Regions from separate parts of the Bradyrhizobium lupini genome, predicted to be linked through region 2. Evidence: predicted binding sites of a transcription regulator. Region 2 holds the regulator's gene; each other region holds the start of a gene.
What was found. Region 2 encodes HrcA, which represses chaperone genes, less so after heat shock. Its sites were predicted from a motif close to GTTAGCACTCNCNNNNNGNGAGTGCTAAC; they were not measured.

Region 1: AB3L03_RS31740 (co-chaperone GroES) is a predicted target of HrcA. The motif match lies at 1,242-1,270, and genes of this name have one in related genera.
Region 3: groES (co-chaperone GroES) is a predicted target of HrcA. The motif match lies at 834-862, and genes of this name have one in related genera.

What each region holds. Positions count from the first base shown of each region.
Region 1 is NZ_CP162553.1:6,659,791-6,661,990, forward strand. It holds gene groL (chaperonin GroEL) at 1-840, opposite strand, end outside; gene AB3L03_RS31740 (co-chaperone GroES) at 885-1,199, opposite strand; gene AB3L03_RS31745 (usg protein) at 1,573-1,860, shown strand; gene AB3L03_RS31750 (cupin domain-containing protein) at 2,010-2,200, shown strand, end outside.
Region 2 is NZ_CP162553.1:3,706,081-3,708,280, forward strand. It holds gene grpE (nucleotide exchange factor GrpE) at 1-403, opposite strand, end outside; gene hrcA (heat-inducible transcriptional repressor HrcA) at 501-1,589, opposite strand; gene rph (ribonuclease PH) at 1,770-2,200, shown strand, end outside.
Region 3 is NZ_CP162553.1:4,733,465-4,735,664, reverse strand. It holds gene AB3L03_RS22370 (hypothetical protein) at 117-638, opposite strand; gene groES (co-chaperone GroES) at 952-1,248, shown strand; gene groL (chaperonin GroEL) at 1,394-2,200, shown strand, end outside.

The DNA of each region.
Region 1 (2,200 bases), 3.0 Mb from region 2:
GCCCGGAGCCTTGACGGCCGCGACCTTCAGGCCGCCACGGAGACGGTTCACGACCAGGGTGGCAAGCGCTTCGCCTTCGACGTCCTCGGCGACGATGACCAGCGGCTTGCCGGTCTGCACCACTGCCTCGAGCAGCGGCAGCAGCTCGTTCAGCGAGGAGAGCTTCTTCTCGTTGATGAGGATGTAGGCGTCGTCCATCTCAACGCGCATCTTGTCGGCGTTGGTGACGAAGTAGGGCGAGATGTAGCCGCGGTCGAACTGCATGCCCTCGACGACGTCGAGCTCGGTCTCGAGCGACTTGGCTTCCTCGACGGTGATGACACCCTCGTTGCCGACCTTCTTCATGGCGTCGGCGAGGAACTTGCCGATCTCCGCGTCGCCGTTGGCCGAGATGGTGCCGACCTGGGCGATCTCGTCGTTCGAGGTCACCTTCTTGGAGTTCTTGACGAGGTCCGCAACGACGGCTTCGACCGCGAGATCGATACCGCGCTTCAGATCCATCGGGTTCATGCCGGCGGCAACCGACTTGGCGCCTTCGCGCACGATCGCCTGGGCCAGCACGGTCGCGGTGGTGGTGCCGTCGCCGGCCGCGTCAGCGGACTTGGAGGCGACTTCGCGCACCATCTGCGCGCCCATGTTCTCGAACTTGTCCTCGAGCTCGATCTCCTTGGCGACGGTGACGCCGTCCTTGGTGATGCGGGGAGCGCCGAACGACTTGTCGAGCACGACGTTGCGGCCCTTCGGACCGAGCGTGACCTTCACCGCGTTGGCGAGAATGTCGACGCCGCGAAGCATCTTGTCGCGCGCATCGACCGAGAATTTGACTTCTTTAGCTGGCATCTGGATTTTTTCCTTAGGTGTTTAACTGGATAAGAGAGGGGCTCTTAGGCCGCCTTCTTCTTGGAAGCGGGGACGTCGAGGACGCCCATGATGTCGCTTTCCTTCATGATCAGCAGGTCGACGTTGTCGATCTTGACCTCGGTGCCGGACCACTTACCGAACAGCACGCGGTCGCCGACCTTCAGGTCGATCGGGATCAGCTTGCCAGCTTCGTCGCGGCCACCCGGGCCGACGGCGACGATCTCGCCCTGCGAGGGCTTTTCCTTCGCCGTGTCGGGAATGATGATGCCGCCAGCGGTCTTCTCTTCTGCGTCGATGCGCTTGACCACGACGCGGTCGTGAAGCGGACGGAAATTCATGCAGTTCTCCTAAGCTTTTGCACGATTTGGGAATTTTGGGTTGTTAGCAGTCTACGCCGGCGAGTGCCAGCGCAGGCACAACTGAGATAAGGCAGGATTTTGGCGGGAGCAAGGGCTTGTAGCAGAAAAATAGCACTCGGAGGCGCCGCCTGCCAAAATCTCTTTCCATCGTTAATCGCGCTCGGCGCAGTATTAGCACGGAGCTAGATCTGCTGCTAACGCATTGAATTTCAACAGCTTGTTAAACTTTTGGGCTTGAGATGGATTGTCAGTTTGCGTCACATTTCTCTTATGTGAGCGCATCAGCAGCGGGTGGCTCTTAAGGCGCACCGGAAAGCCACTCCTTGAATGCGCTCCTGCAAAGGAGGTTGGCATGGGCTTGCGGAGTGGAGCCGTTTCGGACGATTTCCGGAAACAGCTGCTGGGTTACGGAATGACGACGGCGCAGATTCTCTACCGGATGCCGGATCATCCCTCGCTGCTCCAGACTTACGTCTGGCAGGACTACGACATGTTTCCGAAATTTCCGGCGCTGAAGGATTTTCTGGCGTTCTGGCAGGAAAAGCTCGACGGACCGCTTCACTCGGTGACAGTGGCGCATTCCAAGCTGATCAAGCCGGCCGAGTTGCGCGCGGTGGACGGAGTATTCCGGCTGCATTGAAGGGCGGAGCTGTAGGGTGGGTTAGCGTCAGTGTAACCCCCCATGCTTCAACGCTTGCGCAAAGAAGTGGTGGGTACGTTAGCGCTAACCCGCCCTGCGATTTCGCATTCTGTGCTAGCCTCTCCCCATAACAACAGGGGAGGCCGCCCGTGGCCAAGAAAGCAAAATCGCGCAGCGCATCGCAAGCCGCGGTGAAGAGGCGTAGCGGGGCCAAACCCGCAGCACGATCCACGGCGCGCACGGCGGTGAAGGCAAAAGCCCCCACGACAACGGCAAAGTCATCCGCCAAGAAACCGGCGCGGCCCAAGCAGCGCATTGCGATCAGCCATCACCGCGAGGA
Region 2 (2,200 bases):
CGAACTTCTTCACGCCGTGTTTTTCCAGCGCGCTGAGCAGCGAGCGCTCAGTCAGCTCGACGCCCTCGATCAGCGAGGCGAGGCCTGCATCGGCCGCCGCACGGGCTTCGGCCGGAACGGCATCGAGCGCGCGCTGCAGGTTGTCGGCGATGTCGAGCACGTCGCGGGCAAAGCCGGTGATGCCGTAGAGGCGGGCATCCGCGACCTCCTTGGTGGTCCGCTTGCGCAAATTCTCCATTTCGGCCAGCGTCCGCAGCATGCGGTCGCGCGCCTCGGCGACTTCCTTCTGCAGAAGCTCGACGGAGCCGGGCTCGGGATCGTCGGGCATGATGTAGGGTTTTGACACCACGGGCTCGCCGGCCGCAGCACTCGTGTCTTCGGGTTGCCGGTCTCGATCGGTCATCGGCTCTCTTTTTCGCATTCGTCTCAGGGGATTTCTGGCCCGGATATCGTGCTTCGGGCGGCGAAAATCAAGCGCCCGTGATCGGCCCGGCCGCCGGTCAGCCCCCCAGGAGCCGGCTGACGATGCGGGCAGCGTAGTCCACGGTGGGGATCACGCGGGCATAATTCAGCCGCGTCGGCCCGATCACGCCCAAAACGCCGACGATATGGCCGGCGGCGTCCCGATAGGGCGAGATGATGGTGGACGAACCCGACAGCGAGAACAGCTTGTTCTCACTGCCGATGAAGATCCGCACGCCTTCCGCGGTTTCGGCCCGGCCGAGCAGGTCGATCACGCCGCGCTTGGTCTCGAGATCGTCGAACAGCAGGCGAACGCGCTCGAGATCCTCCAGCGCATGCAAATCCTCGAGCAGATTGGCGTGGCCGCGGACGATGAGCTGGCGATCCTCGTTCTCGCCGCCGGACCAGCTGGCGATGCCGGCCGAGATCACCTTGTGCGTCAGCTGATCGAGCTCGGTGCGCGCCTCTCCGAGCGCGGTCTCGAGCTCCAGCCGCGCCTCGGCCAGGGTCCGGCCCCGAATGCGGGCATTGAGGAAGTTGCCGGCTTCGGTCAACGCCGAGGATGGAACTCCCGGCGGCAGCGTCAACACGCGATTTTCGACCTGCCCGTCCTCGCCGACCAGGATCACCAATGCCTTTTCCGGTTCCAAGCGGACGAATTCGATATGTTTCAGCCGCGCATTGGATTTCGGCGTCAGCACGACCGCGGCCGCGCGGGTCAGGCCGGAGAGCCGCGTCAATGCCTCCTCGAGCGCAGCCTCCACCGATTGCGCGTGGCCGACGGAGGTCAACTGGCTCTGGATCGCCTGCCGTTCACTGTCATTGAGGTCGCCGACCTGCATCAGGGCATCGACGAAGAACCGCAGGCCGAGTTCCGTCGGCAATCGGCCGGCGGAGGTGTGCGGGGCGTAGATCAGGCCGAGCTGTTCCAGATCGGCCATGACGTTGCGGACCGAGGCGGGCGACAGCGGCATGGCAATCAGGCGCGAAATATTGCGCGAGCCCACCGGCTCCCCGGTCGCGAGATAGCTTTCGACGATTTGACGAAAGATGTCGCGGGAACGCTCGTTGAGCTGGGCGAGGCCCGCGCGCGGCGCGATCAGATGGATCGGATCGTGATGGGCCACAGACGGTAACTCCTCTAAGACACAGGTAATTTGTCTATCCCGGATGCTTCTGACAAGCGTGGCGTTGGCGGATTGGAAATCGGGGGTGAAGAAGGCCTCGATCTTCCCCCTTGCCGCCCACCCTCACCCCCCTACAAGCACCGCCAACAGCCCTTTTCCGAGAGTTTTGGAGGATTTCCCATGCGGCCAAGCCGCCGTGCGCCCGACGAATTGCGCCCCGTGACGCTGGAGCGCGGCGTGGTCAAATATGCGGAAGGCTCGTGCCTGGTGAAATTCGGCGACACCCACGTGCTGGTCACCGCCACGCTGGAAGACCGCCTGCCGCCATGGCTGAAGGGCCAGGGCCGCGGCTGGGTCACCGCCGAATACGGCATGCTGCCGCGCGCGACCTCGGAACGCACCCGCCGCGAGGCCTCCGCCGGAAAGCAGAGCGGCCGCACCGTCGAAATCCAGCGCCTGATCGGCCGCTCGCTTCGCACCATCATCAATCTCGAAGCGCTCGGTGAGCGCCAGATCACGGTCGATTGCGACGTGCTCCAGGCCGACGGCGGCACCCGCACCGCCTCGATCACCGGTGCCTGGGTCGCGCTCGCCGATTGCGTCAGCTGGAT
Region 3 (2,200 bases), 1.0 Mb from region 2:
CTGCGGCGTACTGGATGCCCCGCCTGCCGCCTACGCTAAAGCTTCGGCGCCCCTGGACCTCAACCCCGGCGAAGCCTTGGCGTAGCCGGGTCGCGGGGCATGACGAAGGATAGAGACTACGCCCTCGGCGCGCAGCGGACGTAGACCATGTTGCCGTAGCGGGTGGCGGCGTCCTTGTCGATGAAGCGGGTGATGAGGACGCGGCCGTCGAAGGAGACGATTTCGCGGTCCTGCTCGCCGGGCGTCGGACCCGCCGGCCCAATATAATTCTTGCCGCTGGGCGAACCCTTCAGCCGCAGTTCCTGCGGTGTTGCCTGGTCCGCCAGATGCATGATCACGCCGCCGGAGGAGCCGGCGGTGATCACGTAAGGATTTTTGCATTGGGCCCGGGCGGCAGCCTCGGTGCGGGCGCGGTCGGCCGGGTTCTGGAATGAGGCGAGGCCCCAGCGCCCGACGATCTCGTCGGCGCGGATCGACGCGGGCATTTCCGGACCGGTGCCGGGCTCGGCCTCGGGGGGCGGTGAGGACGAAGAAAAGGACGGCAGGCTCATGCCGCCGCCGCAGGCACCAAGCAGCAGCGCCAGGCAAGAAGCCGCCGCCAGATTGGCGACCGTGCGCGCGTGAGCTGAACTGATCATGGCATTCCCCCGGACAAAACCATGGCCGCACCCCTTACGCAGCCAAGCGCAAAACCGCTGCCGGAGCAATGACGTCCTTTAATACGCCGGCACCCCGAACAAGTTTCCAATGTCACCATCCTATATCCGTCTCACCAATCGCTTAACCACCTTTGCTTGACAGGATCGCGGCCAAGCCATATTCCCGGGCGCACCATTAGCACTCTGAAAGATGGATTGCTAACGCGCGCCGATCGATCCTCGGGAAGGGTGGACGGAAGCGCCGCCCGCCCACTTCCTCTCCTTCCGAAGCGAGCCTCCAAAGGGAAACGTCATGACTAAATCCAAATTTCGTCCGCTGCATGACCGTGTCGTGGTCAAACGTATCGACGCCGAGTCAAAGACCAAGGGCGGCATCATCATTCCGGACACGGCCAAGGAAAAGCCGTCCCAGGGCGAAGTCGTCGCCGTCGGCCCCGGTGGCCGCGACGAGGCCGGCAAGCTGATCCCGATCGACCTCAAGGTCGGCGACCGTGTGCTGTTTGGCAAGTGGTCGGGCACCGAGGTCAAGATCGACAACGATGAGCTCCTGATCATGAAGGAGTCGGACATTATGGGCGTGATGGCCTAAGGCCAGACGCCTGAACGGCCGCTGAATGCATGCCCGGGTCACTCGATCCGGGCATGCATCATTCCGCCGGGTTCGATCGCGGACCCCGGAATGAGGCGACCCAATAAGCAAGACACATCACGAAAAAGAAGAGGAATTGCAGACCATGGCTGCCAAAGACGTCAAGTTTTCCGGAGACGCGCGCGAACGCATGCTGCGCGGCGTCGATATTCTCGCCAACGCCGTCAAGGTGACGCTCGGCCCGAAAGGCCGCAACGTGCTCATCGAGAAGTCGTTCGGCGCGCCCCGCATCACCAAGGACGGCGTCACCGTCGCCAAGGAGATCGAGCTAGAGGACAAGTTCGAGAACATGGGCGCCCAGATGGTGCGTGAGGTCGCCTCCAAGACCAACGACCTCGCCGGCGACGGCACCACCACCGCGACCGTGCTGGCCCAGTCCATCGTCCGCGAAGGCGCCAAGTCGGTTGCCGCCGGCATGAACCCGATGGACCTCAAGCGCGGCATCGACATTGCGGTCGCGGCCGTCGTCAAGGACATCGAGAAGCGCGCCAAGCCGGTCGCCGCCTCCTCCGAGGTTGCCCAGGTCGGCACCATCTCGGCCAACGGCGACGCCGCCATCGGCAAGATGATCGCGCAGGCGATGCAGAAGGTCGGCAACGAGGGCGTCATCACCGTCGAGGAGAACAAGTCACTCGACACCGAGGTGGACATCGTCGAGGGCATGAAGTTCGACCGCGGCTATCTCAGCCCCTACTTCGTCACCAACCCCGAGAAGATGACGGCCGAACTCGAGGACGCTTACATCCTCCTGCACGAGAAGAAGCTGTCCGGCCTGCAGGCCATGCTGCCCGTGCTGGAAGCCGTGGTGCAGTCGGGCAAGCCGCTCGTCATCATCGCCGAGGACGTCGAGGGCGAGGCGCTGGCCACCCTGGTCGTCAACCGCCTCCGTGGC